DNA from 2 places in the Comamonas sp. Tr-654 genome. Region 2 is predicted to be linked to the other one. Evidence: predicted binding sites of a transcription regulator. Region 2 holds the regulator's gene; the other holds the start of a gene.
What was found. The regulator FNR, encoded in region 2, switches genes on or off when oxygen is low (the NO sensors DNR and NnrR bind a similar motif). The targets are predictions, from matches to a motif close to TTGATNNNNATCAA.

Region 1 (9,763 bases), on a different contig from region 2:
GTGGGCCGCTGGAGTGCTGCCGAGCTGGGCGATCGCCATATCTGGCGTCGGCTGGCGCCACAGATCAGGGCGGTTCCCAAGGGCGTGGCCTGGGATTTGCAGCAAATGGTCTGGTTGGACCATATCGGCGCGCAGCTGTTGTGGGAGCAATGGGGCAGGGCCTGGCCGGCCCGGCTGCTGACGACCAAGAATCAGCGTTCCATGCTGGAGCGAGTGGCCAGATTCAGCGAAGTGCCCGAGCCCAAGCCCGAGCCCTCGGGGTGGATGTGCGAGATCAATCGGTTGGGCCAGATGGTGATCGACGCCTGCGGGCACTTTGCCACTCTGATCCGGCTGGTGGGGCAGTTGCTGCTGGATTGCCTGCGATTGCTGCGCAATCCCTTGCGTGGGCCCTGGCGCGATATTTCGGGCCATCTCTATGCGACCGGCGCGACGGCTTTGCCGATCACGGCCCTGGTGGGCTTTCTGATCGGCGTGGTGCTGGCCTATCTGATGGCGTTGCAGCTGCGCCAGTTCGGGGCCGAATCCTTTATCGTCAATATTCTGGGCATTTCGCTGATCCGCGAGCTGGGGCCGCTGCTGGCGGCCATTCTGGTGGCAGGGCGTAGCGGCTCGGCCATCACGGCACAGATCGGCGTGATGCGCGTGACCGAAGAGCTCGATGCCATGCAGGTCATGGGCATCTCCCAGGGCTATCGGCTGGTGCTGCCGCGTGCGCTGGCGCTGGCTGTGTCCATGCCGCTGGTGGCACTGTGGACCATTTTGGCGGCACTGGCCGGCGGCATGGTCGCGGCCGACCTGACCATGGACATCACGCCGTCCTATTTCATGCAAAGCCTGCCCGCGGCCGTGAAGATCGGCAATCTGGTACTGGCCATGGGCAAGTCCGTGGTGTTCGGCGTGCTGATTGCCTTGATCGGCTGCCACTGGGGTCTTCAGGTGGAGCCCAATACACAGAGCCTGGGTCGCGGCACCACGGCGGCGGTGGTGTCTTCCATCACCATGGTCATCATCGTGGATGCCATCTTTGCCATCCTCTTCAGAAACGTGGGCTTTTAGGATGAACTACCCCCTGTGCGGCTTCGCCGCTTCCCCTCAAGGGGACGACACCTTCGCTGCGGGGCGGCCTTTGCTCGGCGTCTCTGGCGTGGGTCGCGCCAGCCTCGTGGCGCGAGGGGAACGCAAATGACAGAGGTGATGCAGAACCGTCGTATCGCGGGCGCCGTGGGCGACTACGCGCCGCCGCAGGATGTGAAGCCCCTGGTGCAGGCGGTTGACCTGTGGACCGAGTTTGGTGAGGGTGCGTCGCGCTTTGCCGTGCACCAGGACTTGAATTTCGATGTCTACCCGGGCGAGATTCTGGCCCTGGTGGGTGGCTCAGGCACGGGCAAGACCGTGCTGCTGCGCCAGATCCTGGGCCTGCTTTCGCCGTCGCGCGGCACGGTGACCGTGGATGGCCGGCCCTCGCGCGAGGTCATCAGCGGCGAGCTGGCGGCGAGTCAGGTGGGCATGCTGTTCCAGCAGGGGGCGCTGTATTCGGCCTTCAATGTGCTGGACAACATCGCGTTTGCATTGCGTGAGCAGGGCACCTTGCCCGATGCCGTGGTACGCGATGCGGCCCTGGTCAAGCTGCAGATGGTGGGCCTCAAGCCGGAACATGCCTCACGCATGCCCGCAGACCTGTCTGGCGGCATGATCAAGCGTGTGGCGCTGGCGCGTGCGCTGATGATGGACCCGCCGCTGCTGCTGCTGGACGAACCTACCGCCGGGCTGGACCCCAAGGGTTCGGACGAGTTCTGCGAGCTGCTGCGCGATATTCATGCCGAGCTGGGCCTGACCGTGATCATGGTCACTCACGACCTGGATACGCTGTTTGCGCTGTCCACGCGTGTGGCCGTGCTGGCCGAGAAAAAAGTGCTGTTCACCGGAGCCCCGCGCGATGTGGCCCAGATCAAGCACCCGTTTATCGAACATTTCTTCCAGGGAGAGCGTGGCCGCCGTGCCATGGCCCCGGTGCAAGGCGGCGTGGCCGCAGAGGAAAGCTGATGGAAAACAAGTCCCATGCCATGGCTGCCGGCATCTTCGTGCTGGTGGTTGCGGCCCTGCTGGCAGGGCTGGCCGTCTGGCTGACGCGCGACAACCGCGAATACCAACTCTACGAAATGTCCACCAAGGACGGTGTCAGCGGCCTGCAGCCCCAGGCCACGGTGCGCTACAAGGGCGTGCCCGTGGGCAAGGTGGTGCGCATCGGTTTTGACCCGCAGATTCCCGGCAATGTGCTGATTCGCATTGCCGTGGGTGAGGACACGCCGGTCACGCCGGCCACCTATGCACAGCTTGGCTATCAGGGGGTGACGGGGCTGGCCCATATCCAGCTCGACGATGACAGCCGCGCTTCGCAGCCGCTCAAGCCCGGGCCCAGCGGCCTGCCGCGCCTGCCCATGAAGTCCTCGCCCTTGAACATGCTGGCCGACCAGGGCCCAGTGCTGCTGGAGCGGGTTGACGAAATTTCACGCCGTCTCAATGCCATGCTGGGTGAGGACAACCAGAAGCGCGTGAGTGCGGCGCTGGACAATATTGCGGCCGCATCCGGGGGGATCAAGGATCTGGCAGAGACCATGAACAAGACTGCCAAGGACTTTCCTCAGCTCACGGCAGATGCACACCAGACCCTGCAGTCCCTGACCAAGGCCGGCAATGCCGCCACGGGCGTGGCGACCGATCTGCAGCAGACCGTGCGCAAGGTCAATGCGCCCGACGGCCCGCTGCAGCAGATTGCCGAGGGCACGCAGGCCCTGTCGCAGGCGGCCGAGTCGCTGGGGCGCAGCACCCTGCCGCGCATGAACGGTGCGGCCGACGATGTCTCGCGCGCTGCGCGCACCATGGGCGCGGCGGCCGGCCGCTTCAATGACAACCCGCAGTCCGTCATCTATGGCCAGGGCCTGGGCCAGCCGGGCCCCGGCGAGCCCGGTTTCGTGGCTCCGGCCAGGTGAAGCGGCAACAAGGACACGACTTGCGCAAATTCGGACCAGGCAGGCGGTTTCTCGATGGAAATGCCTGCTGCCCATCCTGGCTGGCCTAAGTCCCAAAGGAATCAATATGGCAGACACAAAGATTTCATTCACCGGCCGCGGAGCATGGCGATTGCTGGGCGCTTCTTCACTGGTGCTGGCGCTCGCCGCCTGCTCGGGCCTGCCCACGGCACCCACGCAGCCGGTGCGCTATGACCTGGGCGTGGCCGACCTGGCTGCGCCCGCAGCGAATGCTGCCGCCTCTTCGGTAGCGCCGGTGCCGCTGGTGCTGGCCGAAGTCCAGGCTCCGGGCCTGCCCGAGGGCCTGACGGCCATGTTCTACCGCCTGAACTACAGCGATAGCCAGCAGCTGCGTGCCTACCAGAATGCGCGCTGGAGCCTGCCTCCGGCCCAGATGGTGGAGCAGCGTCTGCGCATGCGTCTGGGGCTGGAGCGCCCCGTGCTCTCGGGCAAGGACAATGTCCGTCCCCTGCTGGCCGACAAGCGCTCGATTGCGCAGCTGCGCGTGACGGTGGACGAGTTCAACCAGGTCTTTGACAGTGGCAGCAGCAGCCGTGCACTGCTGCGCTTGAGTGCCAGCCTGATCGGTGCCGGCGAGAGCGCAGGCAACCAGTTGCTGGGCCAGAAGGTGTTTACGGTCGAAGTGCCATCCAACTCAGCTGATGCGGCCGGTGGAGCCCAGGCCATGGCGCGCGCCGTGGACGAGGCGGCGGCCCAGCTCAGCCGCTGGCTGCAGGGCTACGGGCGCTAGGCACTGTCCTGCCCTAAGCAGCTCCGTTCGGAAAGCCCTGCCATGCAGGGCTTTTTTGATTCTGGACAAGCCCCGGGTGCCTGCGGGCCGCCGCTTTGCTGATATGGGTCAATGGCCGCGCCAGGTCTTGTTCTTAAGCTGCCAGTTCCTCAATCTCGCACAAGGAACTGCCATGGCCAGCCTCGAATGGAATGCCGCTCTCATCCTGGATTTTCCCGTCATGGACGCGGTGCATGAGGAGTTCGTCACCCTGTTGGCCCAGGTGGAGGCCGCCGCCGACGAGCAGCTGTGTGCGCTCTGGGACGAGCTGATTGCCCATACCCAGCAGCACTTTGATCAGGAAGACCGCTGGATGCAGACCACGGGCTTTGCCACGGGCAACTGCCACAGCCAGCAGCACAAGGTGGTGCTGGCTGTCCTGCGCGAGGGGGCGGTCAAGGCAGAGCAAGGTGATCTGGCCACCATCCGCCATATGGCGGCCGAGCTGGGTCCCTGGTTCAGCCACCATGCGCAGAACATGGATGCCGCCCTGGCCCTGCACATGCGCCGCGCGGGCTTTGACCCGGTGACCGGCGCGGCGCATGTGCCCGAGGCCTTGCCTGCAGAGCCGATCACCGGCTGTGGTGGTGCCTGTGGTGAGGCTGAAAAAATGGAAGTGCTAACTGCTTGAAGCTGGCACGCGCCAAGGCGAGAGACAGCGAGCAAGCGCCGCCGCGCAGCGAAGCTGCCGCGTCCCCCTTGGGGGAGGCGGCGTAGCCGCTCAGGGGGAGTATTTTTTTGGGTTAAGGGTATATCGCCGGAGAAGCCAGGATGGGGAAGATCTTGATCAGCCCTCCCGCCATCACCTCGATGGCCAGCGCGGCCAGAATCAGGCCCATGAGCCGGGTCATCACATTGATGCCGGTCTTGCCCAGCACGCGGGCAATCGGGTGGGCCAGCGAAAAGCACACCATGATGGCGGCGGCCACCACTACGCCATAGCCGACCAGCGCCACATGCTGCCAGATGGTGCGCGCCTGATCGGCATAGATCACCACGGTGGACATGGCGGCAGGTCCGGTCAGCAGCGGAATGGTCAGCGGCACGACGGCGATGCTGTTGCCTTCGGCGGCTTTTTCGACGCCAGCCGCTAGCGTGGCATTGTTGGGTCGGTCTTCGGCGGGGCGGGCGTTGAGCATGTTCATTGCACTGATCAGCAGCAGTAGACCGCCGCCGACCTGAAAGCTCTGCAGCGAGATATTGAAGAACTGCAGAATCTGCAATCCCAGCAGCGCACAGACTGCGATCACGCAGAAGGCAGCAAAGGCGGCGGTGCGAATGGTCTGCCAGCGCTGCTCGGCGTCGAAGCCGGCCGTGTAGTGGATGAAGAACGGAACAATGGCCAGCGGGTTGATGATGGCTACCAGGGTGATCAGCGGCTTGATATCCATTACAGCTCGCCTCCGGGCATGGGGGGCTTCTTGCGACTGTCTGCCTTTTGTAGGGCCTGGATAGCTGGCATGAACACTCCTGTGAAAAAATGAGCGAATCGTCGACGCGGCACCGGCCATTACAGCATTGCTGGCGACCGCTTCGCGGATTTCCCTTTTGAACCATGTTAAGGAGCTTCACAATGGGCAGCTTTGTTGAACTGACAGCCGTGGATGGCGTAAAAACCCCCGCTTATGTGGCCATGCCCGAGGGCCAGGCACGCGGTGCCATCGTGGTGCTGCAGGAAATCTTTGGCGTGAACTCGCACATCCGCTCCGTGGCAGACCGCTATGCTGCCCAGGGCTATGTGGCCGTGGCCCCCGCCATGTTTGCCCGCGTCAAGCCCGATGTGGAGCTGGGCTACACCGAAGACGATATGAAGGCCGGCTTTGCTCTCAAGACTGCGGTGGAAGCCCTGCCTGAGCCGGGTGCGCTTCGTGATGTGGAGGCGGCCGCAGCCCATGCCGCGACGCTGGTGCCCGGCGGCAAGATCGGTGTGGTGGGCTTTTGCTGGGGCGGTCTGGTGACTTGGCGCTCGGCCTGCAATCTGGCCAGTGTTTCTGCTGCAGTCTGCTATTACGGCGGCGGCATGACGGGCGAGCTGGAAGCCAGCCGTCAGGCGCTGTGCCCGGTGCTGGCCCACTTCGGCAGCAAGGATCACTACATCTCGCTGGAGTCCGTCGAAGCCTTCAAGAAGGCACAGCCCCAGGCGCAAGTGCATGTCTATGACGCCGACCACGGCTTCAACTGCGACCAGCGCGGCTCCTACAACGAAGCCGCTGCAGCGTTGGCCGGTGAGCGCACTCTGGCCTTCTTCGCCCAGCATCTGGGTTGATATAAAAACAATAGCTGCTTGTGCTTGATATATAAGCGCAAGCAGCTGTTTTTATCTAAAGCCCGTTGCCGCTGGGCGGTCCCCCATCAGAGACATCAAGCAAGCGCCGCCGCGCAGCGAGGATGTCGTCTCCCTTGGGGGAAGGCGCGGAAGCGCCTCAGGGGGGTCATTCTTTTTCTTCACTTTCCAGGTAGCGCCGCCGCCAGAAATAGGCCACCAGCACCACGGTGATGATCACCATGGCCACCAGGGCCCAGATGAAGCCGTCCTTTTTGTGCACGAAGGGAATGAACTCGAAGTTCATGCCGAAGATGCCGGCAATCAGGTTCAGCGGCAGAAAGATGGCCGTGACCGTGGTCAGCGTGCGCATGATGTCGTTGGCGCGGTTGCTCTGTGCCGAAAAGTGCATCTGCACGGCAGTCTCGGCGCTTTGCTCCATGCGGTGAATATGGTGGGTCACGCGCTCTATGTGTTCGAGCACGTCGCGCGAGCGCACGCGCAGCAACTCACGCTCATGCTGGCGCGCGGGGGTGTGCTCGGGCGGCCAGCCCTCCAGTGCCTCGGTCCAGTCCTGCACAGCGGCGCGCTGGTCTTCGCAGATTTCATCCAGCTGGTGCAGTGCCAGGCGCACATCGAGCACGCTGGCCCAGTTGCTGAAGCGCTGGTTGGGCTTGAGCAGAGCCATCTGCCAATGGTCGATCTGGCGCGTCAGCGTTCGGCGCAGGTCCAGATAGCCGTCCACCATGCCGTTGACCATGCGCAGCATCAGATCTGCGGGCTCGACGGGCATCTTGCTGCTGACCTGGCGGCCGTCAGACTTGGCGGGGCCGGAGATCAGGCGCTGCCAGAAGTTTTCCAGCACAAAGCAGCCGTCGGGATGCACGGACAGCAGGATCTGGTCATACAGCGCAAAGCCCACGGGCTGGGTTTCCACGCGCTGCAGCACCGGCGCTTCGCGCTGGCCGTTGTGGGCCAGGCTGTGGGATGGCGGCGGGGCGCTGGATGCAGCACTGCCGGTGCCGGCCGCCTGGGCAGGCGGTGCGGCCACGGCTGGTGCGGGCGAGGCGTGGCTGCCGTTGAGCGGCGGCAGATGGGCGTTGGCCAGACGGCGGAACACCAGCACGTCGTACACCGAGGTGTAGTCGTAATTGGAAGGGATGGCCGGATTCAGCAGGTCGGAGACATGCAGGTCCACGAGCGCGGAGCCGCCCAGCCTGGCCAGCATGGTCTGAATGGCCGGCAACTGAGCCTCCAGCTCCGAGCGTGTGCAGGAGACCCAGTAAAACCCCGTTGTCGCCGCCTGCGTGGGCAGTCCGTCAACAGGCTGGGCATAGAGGGGAGAGATATGCAGCACGCGCATGGGAATTGGCAGCCTCGATGTCAGTGCAAAAGCAGATGCAAAAACGGCCCGGGCCAGGAGCCCGAGCCGTCAGATCATGCCTGAAATGCCCTCAAACGCAAGCATGACCTGCGCTGACAGCTATCAATTTTGTTACAGGCCGCGCAACTTCTTGGCGGCGTCGATGGCAAAGTAGGTCAGGATGCCGTCGGCGCCGGCGCGCTTGAAGGCCAGCAGGGCTTCCATCATCACGGCGTCGTGATCGAGCCAGCCGTTGGCGGCTGCGGCCTTAAGCATGGCGTATTCGCCGGACACCTGATAGGCGAAGGTCGGCACCTTGAACTCGTCCTTGACGCGGCGCACCACGTCCAGATACGGCATGCCGGGCTTGACCATGACCATGTCCGCACCTTCGGCGATGTCCTGCGCCACTTCGCGCAGTGCTTCGTCGGTGTTGGCCGGGTCCATCTGGTAGACATTCTTGTCGGCCTTGCCCAGGGCGCCGCGCGTGCCCACGGCATCGCGGAAGGGACCGTAGAAAGCGCTGGCGTACTTGGCGCTGTAGGCCATGATGCGGGTGTGAATATGGCCTTGCAGCTCCAGCGCCTCGCGGATGGCGCCGATGCGGCCGTCCATCATGTCGCTGGGAGCCACCATGTCCACGCCGGCTTCGGCATGGGCCAGGGCCTGGCCGACCAGCACTTCCACGGTGTCATCGTTGATGATGTAGCCGCTCTCGTCCAGGATGCCGTCCTGGCCGTGGCTGGTATAGGGGTCCAGGGCCACATCGGTCATCACGCCCAGCTGGGGAAATTCCTTTTTCAGCGCGCGCACCACGCGGGGGATCAGGCCGTCGGGGTTCAGGGCTTCCTTGCCGTCGGGCGTCTTGAGGCTGGATTCAATGGCGGGGAACAGTGCCAGATAGGGAATCTCAAGCTTCACGCATTCCTCGGCCACGGGCAGCAGCAGGTCGAGGCTCAGGCGGTCCACGCCAGGCATGGAGGGAACGGCCTCGCGCTTGTTCTGGCCTTCGTGCACGAACACGGGGTAGATGAAGTCGTGCGGCGTCAGCACGCTCTCGCGCACCAGATTGCGGGTGAAAGCATCGCGGCGCAGACGGCGCGGGCGATTCTGGGGAAAAGGAGTAGGGCTGGACAAATGCATGGGGAAAATTGTGCCCCATCCGTCATGGCTTGGCTTGCAGCTGCGTGACTATTCCATGACGGCTGTCTCATTGCGGGGTAAAGACGCGGCTCACAGCGGCTGTGGCGCAGCGCAGGCCTTTACACTGGCCCCATGCTATGGGTTAAAGCCTTTCACATCATTTTTGTCGCCAGCTGGTTTGCTGGTCTGTTCTATCTGCCGCGCATCTTTGTCAATATCGCCATGGTCACGCCGGGCTCGGTGGCAGAGCGCGAGCGTCTGCTGCTGATGGCGCGCAAGCTGCTGCGCTTCACCACCATGCTGGCCGTGCCTGCGCTGGGCCTGGGCCTGTGGCTTTGGCTGGGCTGGGGCTTTGCGGGCGGCTGGCTGCATGCCAAGCTGGCCGTGGTGCTGTTGGTCATCGGCTATCACCACAGCTGTGCCGTGCTGCTGCGCAAGCTGGCGGACAACACCTGTCACAAAAGCCATCGCTGGTTCCGTTTCTATAACGAAGTGCCGGTGCTGCTGCTGATTGCCGCCGTGATTCTGGTGGTGGTCAAGCCTTTCTGAGTCTTGTGCCGAGAGTAGGAGGCGACTGTGTCCGATTCCGCGGTGCCGGTGATTTCCATGCGCCATACCTCGGCCTGGCCGCTGGCGCTGGTCTATGGCCTGCTCATCGTGTTTGCCAGCCTGTTCCCATTCGACGGCTGGCGCGCCCAGGGCATCGATCCCAGCGTATTTCTGTTTGCCAGGATTCCGCCGCCGTACTGGACTTGGTTCGATGTCAACACCAATATCGTCGGCTATGCGCCGCTGGGCTTTTTCCTGGCGCTGGCCCTGATGCGCTCGGGCCAGCCCAGGCTGGCCGTGCCGCTGGCTTTTCTTGCCGGCACGCTGCTGTCGCTGTGCATGGAGTTTCTGCAGATCTATCTACCGCGCCGCGTGCCGTCCAATCTGGATCTGGTGCTCAATGCAGGCGGTACCCTGATCGGTGCCCTGCTGGCTGCGCTGCTCGAGAGGCTGGGGGCACTGTCGCGCTGGAGCGCTTTTCGCAACCAGTGGCTGGGTGAGGGCGGTGCGGGCGTGCTGGTGCTGCTGGCACTGTGGCCGTTTGCGCTGCTGTTTCCGGCGGCCGTGCCCTTCGGCCTGGGGCAGGTGCTGGAACGCATTGACGACACCTTGCAGGACTGGCT
Region 2 (9,763 bases):
CAGCGCTGCCCGACTGGGCCCAGTCGCTGGGCATGGTGTTCTCGCTGATCCTGCTGGCTCCCAGCTGGGGCGGCATGATCAACGGCATCATGACGCTGTCGGGTGCCTGGCACAAGCTGCGTGACGACCCCATCCTGCGCTTCCTGATCGTGTCCCTGTCGTTCTACGGCATGTCCACCTTCGAAGGCCCGATGATGGCCATCAAGACCGTCAACGCACTGAGCCACTACACCGACTGGACCGTAGGCCACGTGCACTCCGGCGCTCTGGGCTGGGTGGGTCTGATCACCATGGGTTCTCTGTACTACCTGATTCCCCGTCTCTTCGGCCGCGAAAAAATGCACTCCGTGCCCGCGATCGAGCTGCACTTCTGGATGTCGACCATCGGCATCGTGCTGTACATCGCCGCGATGTGGATTGCCGGTGTGATGCAGGGCCTGATGTGGCGCGCCATCAACCCCGACGGCACGCTGACCTACACCTTCGTCGAAAGCGTGAAGGCGACCTATCCCTTCTACGTGATTCGCGTGACCGGCGGTCTGCTGTATCTGGGCGGCATGCTGGTGATGGCATGGAATACCTGGAAGACCGCAATGGCCGGCCGTTCCGTCAAGGTGGCAGTGCCTGCCGTGGTGGCTCACGCCTGAGCATTGAGGAGCAAAAGCAATGTCTGATCAAAATAACGCAGTTCCCAAGAGCTCTTTGCACGAGAAGATCGAGACCAGCAACTTTCTGCTGATCGCGCTGACGCTGTTCGTGCTGACCATCGGTGGCCTGGTCGAAATCGTGCCGCTGTTCTTCCAGAAGTCCACGACCGAAGCCGTGGCGGGCCTCAAGCCCTACACGCCGCTGCAACTGATGGGCCGTGACGTCTATCTGCGTGAAGGTTGCTACAACTGCCACTCGCAGATGATCCGCCCCTTCCGCGCCGAGACCATGCGCTACGGCCACTACTCGGTGGCTGGCGAGTTCGTCTACGACCACCCCTTCCAGTGGGGCTCCAAGCGCACCGGCCCCGATCTGCATCGTGTGGGCGGCAAGTACAGCGACGAATGGCATCGCATTCACCTGAACAACCCGCGTGACGTGGTGCCCGAGTCCAACATGCCTGCCTATCCCTGGCTGGAAGCTACCAAGGTGGATGACTCTGCCGTGGCAACGCGCATGAGCGCCTTGCGCAAGGTGGGGGTGCCTTATACCGATGCTGAGATCGCTGGGGCTCAGGCTGAAGTCAAGGACAAGACCGAGATGGAGGCCGTGATCTCCTATCTGCAGGTCCTGGGTCGCGCCGTCAAGTAACAGAGGAGGGACTGGAAAATGGATATCACCACCATGCGTGTTCTGGCCACACTGGCATCGCTGGCGTGCTTCGTGGGTATCTGGTGGTGGGCGTTTGCCCGCCGCAACCAGGCCCGTTTCGACGAGGCAGCTCAGCTTCCCTTCCTGGAAGACTGAGTCTGATCACTACAACGAGAACATCCCATGAGCGACTTCTTTAACAACTTCTGGTCCGTGTATATCGCGGCCGTTTCGCTGATCGGCATCCTCGGCTGCTTCTTGCTGCTGGTGCTGGTGGCGCGCCGCAAGGTCGTTCCTTCTGCGGACAACACCACCGGTCACGTCTGGGACGAAGACCTGCGCGAACTCAACAACCCCATGCCCAAGTGGTGGATGGGTCTGTTCGTGATCACCGTGGTCTTCAGCCTGGCCTATCTGGTGGCCTACCCAGGTCTGGGTTCCTTCAAGGGAGAGCTGGACTGGACCCAGTATGGTGCTTACGACAAGGAGATGGAAAAGGCCCGTGTCGACCTGGAGCCCATGTACGCCAAGTTTGTCAGCATGCCCACCGAAGAAATGGCCAAGGATCCCCAGGCCATGGCCATCGGCGAGCGTCTGTTCATGAACAACTGCGCGCAATGCCACGGCTCCGATGCACGCGGCAGCAAGAGCTTTCCCAATCTGAGCGACGGCGACTGGCTGCATGGCGGCACGCCCGACAAGATCAAGGAAACCATCACCAACGGCCGCATCGGCGTGATGCCTCCCATGGCAGCAGCCGTGGGCTCGGCGGAAGATGTGCGCAATGTGGCTCACTATGTGCTGAGCCTGTCTGGCAGCCCCCACGATGCCGTCAAGGCTTCGCAGGGCAAGTCCAAGTTCGTGGCCTGCGCGGCTTGCCACGGCATGGATGGCAAGGGCAACCAGGCGCTTGGCGCACCTAACCTGACCGATGACATCTGGCTGCATGGCTGGGGCGAGTCCGTCATTGTCGACATGGTCAACCATGGCAAGATGAACGAGATGCCTGCCCAGAAGGACAAGCTGACCGAGGCACAGATCGCGGTGCTGGCCTCCTATGTCTGGGGGCTGTCCAACGTAAGCGCCCAGAAGTAAGACGGGTGATGAAGGCGGTGCCAAGGCACCGCCTTTTTCTCGTTTGAGTTTTCAGTAATTACAAAAATATTAAGGAACTGCGATGCCCTGCGATCCGGAGAAACCTCGCAAAGTCATTCCGATCACGGCTGAGCCTGTGGACGGCGGCCAGGAATATATGCCCATGTTCGCCTCCGAACAGAAGGTGTACTCGCGCGCCATCAGCGGCGTCTTCTCGCGCTGGCGCTGGATCATGGTGTTCCTGACCCAGATCGTCTTCTACGGTCTGCCGTGGCTGCAGTGGGGCGAGCGCCAGATGGTGCTGTTCGATCTCGGGGCGCGGCGCTTCTATCTGTTCGGGCTGGTGCTCTACCCGCAGGACTTCATCTACCTGACGGGGCTGCTCATCATCAGCGCGCTGGGGCTGTTTCTGTTTACCGCAGTGGCCGGGCGTCTGTGGTGCGGCTTTTCCTGTCCGCAGACAGTCTATACCGAGATCTTCATGTGGATCGAGAGCAAGGTCGAGGGAGACCGCAGCGCCCGCATGCGCATCGACAAGCATGGCTGGACCTTCGAGAAAATCTGGAAGAAATCGCTTAAACAGTTCCTCTGGATTGTTCTGTCCCTGTGGACCGGATTCACCTTTGTCGGCTACTTCGTGCCCATCCGTGAACTGGGTGTGGAGTTGATGGCCTTCCAGGGCAGCTGGCAGATTTTCTGGGTGCTGTTCTACGGCTTTGCCACATATGGCAATGCTGGCTATATGCGCGAGCAGGTCTGCAAGTACATGTGCCCCTATGCACGTTTCCAGAGCGCCATGTTCGACAAGGACACCATGATCGTCAGCTACGACGTGCAGCGCGGTGAAGCACGCGGCCCGCGCAGAAAAGACGTGGACTACAAGGCGCAGGGTCTGGGTGACTGCATAGACTGCAAGCTTTGCGTTCAGGTCTGCCCCGTAGGCATCGACATCCGCAAGGGGTTGCAGTACGAGTGCATTGGCTGCGGTCTGTGCATCGATGCCTGCAACTCCGTGATGGACAAGATGGAGTACCCGCGCGGCCTGATACGCCTGACCACGCAGAACGCCGTGGCCAAGCTCTGGAAACAGGCGCAGGTGATCCGGCGCATCTTCCGCCCGCGCGTGCTGATCTACTCGACCGTGCTGCTGGCGCTGAGCGCAGCCATGATCGCCAGCCTGGTTCTGCGCGAGCCACTCAAGGTCGACGTGATTCGCGACCGCGCCGCGCTGTCGCGCATCGTGGCTGGCGGCAAGCTCGAAAACGTCTATCGCCTGCAGATCATGAATGCGACCGAGTCCGAGCAGCGCTATCGCATCAGCGCCACGGGGCTGGATCAGCTGGAGGTCGTATCCGAGCAGGAAGTCTCGGTAGGTCCGGCCGAGACACGCGGCATTGCGGTGCGCCTGCAGATTCCCTACGGCTCAGCCGTTTCCGGCTCGCACCCTGTGCATTTCAATGTGGATGCGCTGACGGCTGGAGCCGGACGTATCTCCGAAAAATCCGTGTTCCTGGTGCCACGCTAGGGCATCGCGAATCAGCAACAATTGATGCCGCTCGATTGCAGGTTTGCAATGGGGCGGCCAGATTTCTGAAAAGAGGTTTCACCATGTCGGCAGCACAAGCCAAGGCCCCGCAAAAGGCCAAGATCATCCACCCCGAGGACGGCAAGCCCTGGTGGAAGTTTGCCCATGTCTGGCTCGTCATCGCCGGTCCCGCTGTGGTGGTGGTCGCGGGCATCGTGACCGCCTATATCGCCATGAGCAAGCCGGATCCTGTGATCGACCCCGACTACTACCGTCACGGCATTGAAATCAACCAGCGCCTCACCGAGAGCGAAAAAAGCCTGGCGCCGGCAGTGACGGGGCGCAACCATGCCGCGACGCCGGCCAAGGACCATCCGCTGGATCGCTGACCGCGATTTCAACGCATTCCCGAGGCCGCTTTCGCGGCCTTTTTTACGCCCCTGGTTGCAGACTTTTCTGGAGCCTGGCCGGTCGCGGCGGCACTCGGTGTCTTGGTCGATTGCAGAGTAGGGCGCTCGCTTGCCGTACAGCCGGCGCCGCATGAGCGCATGTTCTGGCCTTCGCTGCAGCGTTCAAGGACCGGTAAAAGCTGGGGCCGGGTGGTATTCAATAACAGGAGCGCATAGCGCTTAATCAAAGGCTATTTCAGATAGATATAGACCTTAAATCGATGCACATAAAGCGCTGGAAGCTCTTTAAGTAAGAGCGGTCCAGGGTTTCCTATCTGAGTGCATGCCCTTGGTATGACGAGGAAAGTCATGGCAATTGTGCAAAATGGGTTCAAACCCACAGGCCAAGGAGAATCGCGATGGATGCTCGACGCTGGATGTGGATTGTCTGGCCGGCTTTTCTGGCGGCGGCAATCATGGAAATGGTGGTATTTGCCTTTGTGGACCCGCTGGACATGCACTGGCTGGGTTCGCCTCTGGAATGGTCGCGCAATGGCATTTACACCCTGGCCTTTTTTGCCTTCTGGGCGGTCACCGTGTTCAGCGGACTGATGACCGCCATGCTGGGCCGTTCGGCCAGCGATCTGAATCAGGGCATAGTCTCGGAGCCCCTGGTCGAGTAAAGCGCTGCGCACAGGACCGCAGTTTCGAGGCCGGTGGCGGCTTCGGATGGCGGGGCTGGGCGCTCGCTGTGCCGGCGGCCTCGGTAGCGGAAACTCCTGGCAGGCATTCGCCGTCATAAAAAAAGCCCGCTGTCTGCGGGCTTTGTCTTGAAGGCTGCTGTCGAACTCAGTCCTGGCATTGCTGGCTGTTGACGATGCGCCTGAGCGCCTCGGTATCCAGAATGCGTAGATGGCGCTGTCGGACTTCGATGATGCCTTCCTCGGCGAACTTGGAGAAGGTGCGGCTCACGGTCTCCAGCTTGAGGCCCAGATAGCTGCCGATTTCTTCACGCGTCATGCGCAGCACCAGCTCCGACTTCGAAAAGCCGCGTGCAGACAGACGCTGCACCAGGTTCAGCACAAAGGCTGCGAGACGTTCTTCGGCGCGCATGCTGCCCAGCAGCAGCATTACGCCATGCTCACGCACGATTTCGCGGCTCATGACCTTGTGCACATGATTTTGCAGTGCTGTGACTTCGCGCGAGAGCTGCTCGAGCTTGTCGAAAGGCATGATGCAGACTTCGGCATCTTCCAGCGCCACGGCATCGCAGGTGTGATGGTCGTTGACGATTCCGTCCAGACCGATGATCTCGCCGGCCATCTGAAAGCCAGTGACCTGGTCGCGACCGTCTTCGGTGGCCACGCTGGTCTTGAAGAAGCCGGTGCGAATGGCGTACAGCGAGGTGAACTCCTCGCCGTTGCGAAACAGCAGCCCGCCCCGTTTGACCTTGCGGCGTGTGGCCACAATTTCGTCAATGCGCTCCATTTGTTCATCGTCCAGGCCCATGGGCATGCACAGTTCACGCAGATTGCAGTTGGAGCAGGATGCTTTGATGGTCTGAAGATTCATGGGCTTTTCAGCAACGGCACAGACAGACTTGGAATGGAGAGTCGCGCCGGTCATTGACCTCGTAGTTAGTGATGAGTTGGATCAAATTGTCGCAGTACTTGCCTTACGCTCTCTTGATATTCATCAAGGACAGTTGGATTGCCTTGGGGCACATTGTTTGTATTCATTCAAAAACATGTGCTTCTGCCCATTATGGGCATGATTTCCAGGATCTGGTTTTCTTTGAAATCTGCTCAATGTGGAGTGTGGGCGCACCCTAACTTTCAGTTATGACCGCAGTCACGCCCGAGTTGCTGAGCCGCTTTGATATTCCCGGCCCGCGCTACACATCATTTCCAACAGCCGACCGTTTTGTTGAGGCTTTTGGTGCAGACGACTATATCCTGGCATTGAAACAGCGCAAGACGCATTCGGGCTCACGTGCCTTGCCCTTGTCCGTTTATGTGCATGTGCCGTTTTGTGAGTCGCTTTGCTATTACTGCGCCTGCAACAAGATAGTGACCAAGCATCATGAGAAGGCTGCCGAGTATCTGGATTATCTGGGCCGTGAACTGGCCATGCATACCGAGCATTGTGGCAAAGGCCAGCTGGTAAGCCAGCTGCATCTTGGAGGCGGCACGCCGACCTTCTTCAGCGATGCCGAACTGCAGCAGCTGATGGTCCTGATGCGTGAGCATTTCAAGCTCGATCCGGCTGGCGAATATTCCATCGAAGTCGATCCGCGTACCGTGAGCAACGAGAGGCTGAAGACACTCAAGGACATGGGCTTCAATCGCCTGAGCTTTGGCGTGCAGGATTTTGACCCCGCAGTGCAGAAAGCGGTGCACCGGGAGCAGCCCGCCGAGCAAGTCTTTGAACTGGTGGCCGAGGCCCGCCGGCTGGGCTTTGTCTCCATCAATGTGGACCTGATCTACGGTCTGCCCAAGCAGACATCCGAGTCTTTTGCGCGAACGCTGGCCCAGGTCAATGAGCTGCGTCCCGACCGCATTGCACTGTATGCCTATGCGCATCTGCCCGAGCGCTTCAAGCCGCAAAGGCGTATTGCATCGGCTGACTTGCCCATGGGACAGGAGAAGCTGAACATGCTCTCCGGCGCAATCGATGCCTTCATGAATGGCGGCTATGTCTATGTGGGCATGGATCACTTTGCGTTGCCCGACGACTCTCTGGCCATCGCCAAGCGTCAGGGGCGCCTGCATCGCAACTTCCAGGGCTACAGCACCCAGCCCGATTGCGACCTGATTGCGCTGGGCGTATCGGCCATCGGCAAGGTGGGCGCCACCTACAGCCAGAACGTCAAGACCCTGGAAGAGTATTACGACGCCATTGATGGCGGCATGCTGCCCGTGCAGCGCGGATTGGCGCTCTCGCGTGACGATCTGGTGCGCAGGGCCATCATCATGGCCATCATGTGTCAGGGCTCCGTCCTGTACGAGCCGATGGAGCAGGCCTGGCTGATCAATTTCCGCGAGTACTTTGCTCGGGAGTTGGCAGCACTTGCGGAAATGCAGCGCAATGGCCTGGTTCAGCTATCCGACGAGGGCTTCAAGGTCACGGGCCTGGGCTGGTTTTTTGTGCGCGGAGTAGCCATGCTGTTTGATCGATATTTGCAGGCCGACCGAAACCGCGCGCGCTTTTCACGCATCATCTAGCGCATGTTGTTTTCGCTGGTCTGGACTGCTTTGATCATGGGGCTCGTGGGTGGGCCCCATTGTCTTGTGATGTGCGCTGCACCTTGCAGCGTCGTGACGGGTGCAAGGCCTGCCAGCGACGGCCAGGTCATCGCCTTGCACGGCCTGCAAAAACGCCAATGGCTGCGTACCAGTCTGTTTCATCTGGGACGCATTGCTGGTTATGCCCTGCTGGGCGGAGTGGCGGCCGTGGCCATGGAGAGTCTGGCCTGGCTGACCAGCCAGACAACGGCCTTGCAGAAGCTCTGGACGCTGATGCATGTCGCGGTTATGGCCTGGGGTCTGGCCATGCTGGTGCAGGCGCGACAACCGGTCTGGCTGGAGCAGGCTGGGCGCTCTGTCTGGACCAGGGTCCAGCCCTGGGTCGTCGCCCCGGGAGGGAGTCTGGCCGCAGGCTTTGCCTGGGCCCTGATGCCTTGCGGTTTGCTGTATTCGGCAGTGCTGGTGGCCGCGCTGAGTGGCGGAGTCTGGCAAGGTGCTCTGTCAATGGCAGCCTTTGCCGTTGGCGGCGCCGTGTGGTTGCTGGCGGGCCCCTGGTTGTGGCAGCTGGGGCAGTCGCATCTCAATGCTTTGCGGGCGCGCTGGGGCACCAGAATTGCGGGTTTGATGCTGATTGGTGTTGCGAGTTGGGCTTTGTGGATGGATCTGGTCTACAAACCCGGCCTTTGGTGCCGATAAGTCACACAGGAGGGGAATGTTGGTGCAGTTTGCATCCCAACAGACCCTAGTCATGGTTGAGCAGTCATGGAACTGCGGAATAATGTCTCATCTTGTGTGTAGCGCTCAAAGTGAATCGTTTCGTTGCTATTGATATCGGACAATTGCGAATTGGCATGTATGTCCATCTGGAGACTGGCTGGTTGCGCCACCCGTTTCCCGTCAGCAGCTTCAAGATTGTCAATGACGAGCAGTTGCAGACGCTCAGGACCCTGAAGCTCAAGGCCGTACAGGTTGATCTCTCCAGAAGCGATCTGGTGGAGGCTGTCACGCCTTCCGTCGCGCCACCTCGGCCTGCTGCGAGCCATCCAGACAGCGATGCGCATGCCTGGCGCGACAGCATTCTGGGTGTGCAGTCCCGGTTTCTGGGTGCGGTTTCCGTATTTGACGATGTTCAGGCCCTGCTGCCTGCCAACCCCGAGCGCGCACGCGCCACGACCGATAGGCTGGTTGCACAGCAAGTCATCAAACTGGCTCAGGCTCGTGATCTGAGCTTGCATCTGCTCGCGGATACGGGCGGTGCCACATTCGGTGTTCATGGAGTGAACGTTTCCGTGCTGAGCCTGTTGCTGGGCAAGACGCTGGGCTTGCGCAACGATGTGCTGCAGGATCTGGGCACTGCCGCGTTGCTGCATGACATCGGCAAGCAGGGGCTGGAGATTTCCGCGTCGGCCAATGCACTGAATCAAGGCACGGATCGCATGCCGCTGCGAGAGACCACCTATGCGCGGCATGTCGGAGAGTCGGTGGCGTTGGCTCTGTCCATGGGCTATCCTCCTTCGGTCACGACAGCCATCGCCCAGCACCATGAGTGGGCTGATGGATCGGGCTTTCCGCTTGGCCTGTTGGCGACCGATATGGATATCGCTGGACAGATACTGGCGCTGGCCAACAATTTCGAGCGTTTGTGCAATCTGCCACTGCAAGGCAACGAAATGACGCCCCATGAAGCCATGGCCGTACTGTATGGGCAGTATCGCCAGCGTTATGCACCTGAGGTGCTCAAGGCATTCGTGCAGACTCTGGGTGTCTATCCGCCGGGGTCCTTGGTGGAGCTCAGCGACGGGCGCATGGGCGTGGTGGTGTCTGTCAATACCAGCCAGTCTCTCAAGCCGCAGGTGCTGACCTATGACACGCAGACGGCGCAGAAGCTGCGGTTCGTCGATTTGCTTGAATATGTGGGTTTGGGGATTCGTCGCGGTTTGACGCGTAATCAGCTATCGCGCAACGCGCTGGAAGCTTTGCAGCCACAACGGCGTCTTTGCTATTTTTTTGACAGTTCTGCAGCACCTGCTGTCGAGAAAGATCTCGCGTGACCATGCCGCAGAGTTTTCTGATCGACCCGCTGCTCGCTGCCATGCTCGATGGCTTGCAGGAGGCCGTCTGGCTGCTTGATTCTCAGAGCCTGCGCGTGCTTCATGCCAATGCGGCCAGCACTCATCTCACAGGTTACACCCCTGAGCAGGCACGGGAGC

Region 1: F3J24_RS22600 (hemerythrin domain-containing protein) is a predicted target of FNR. The motif match lies at 3,882-3,895, and genes of this name have one in related genera.

The regions. Positions count from the first base shown of each region.
Region 1 is NZ_VWWQ01000009.1:38,247-48,009, forward strand. It holds gene F3J24_RS22580 (ABC transporter permease) at 1-1,059, shown strand, start outside; gene F3J24_RS22585 (ABC transporter ATP-binding protein) at 1,186-2,046, shown strand; gene F3J24_RS22590 (MlaD family protein) at 2,046-2,993, shown strand; gene F3J24_RS22595 (ABC-type transport auxiliary lipoprotein family protein) at 3,100-3,783, shown strand; gene F3J24_RS22600 (hemerythrin domain-containing protein) at 3,956-4,453, shown strand; gene F3J24_RS22605 (MarC family protein) at 4,566-5,213, opposite strand; gene F3J24_RS22610 (dienelactone hydrolase family protein) at 5,396-6,088, shown strand; gene F3J24_RS22615 (magnesium transporter CorA family protein) at 6,255-7,448, opposite strand; gene hemB (porphobilinogen synthase) at 7,581-8,591, opposite strand; gene F3J24_RS22625 (CopD family protein) at 8,724-9,140, shown strand; gene F3J24_RS22630 (VanZ family protein) at 9,198-9,763, shown strand, end outside.
Region 2 is NZ_VWWQ01000007.1:198,228-207,990, reverse strand. It holds gene ccoN (cytochrome-c oxidase, cbb3-type subunit I) at 1-647, shown strand, start outside; gene ccoO (cytochrome-c oxidase, cbb3-type subunit II) at 667-1,299, shown strand; gene F3J24_RS20810 (CcoQ/FixQ family Cbb3-type cytochrome c oxidase assembly chaperone) at 1,318-1,455, shown strand; gene ccoP (cytochrome-c oxidase, cbb3-type subunit III) at 1,483-2,394, shown strand; gene ccoG (cytochrome c oxidase accessory protein CcoG) at 2,477-3,919, shown strand; gene F3J24_RS20795 (FixH family protein) at 4,003-4,308, shown strand; gene F3J24_RS20790 (hypothetical protein) at 4,728-4,991, shown strand; gene fnr (fumarate/nitrate reduction transcriptional regulator Fnr) at 5,158-5,880, opposite strand; gene hemN (oxygen-independent coproporphyrinogen III oxidase) at 6,150-7,532, shown strand; gene F3J24_RS20775 (sulfite exporter TauE/SafE family protein) at 7,536-8,249, shown strand; gene F3J24_RS20770 (HD-GYP domain-containing protein) at 8,360-9,604, shown strand; gene F3J24_RS20765 (bifunctional diguanylate cyclase/phosphodiesterase) at 9,607-9,763, shown strand, end outside.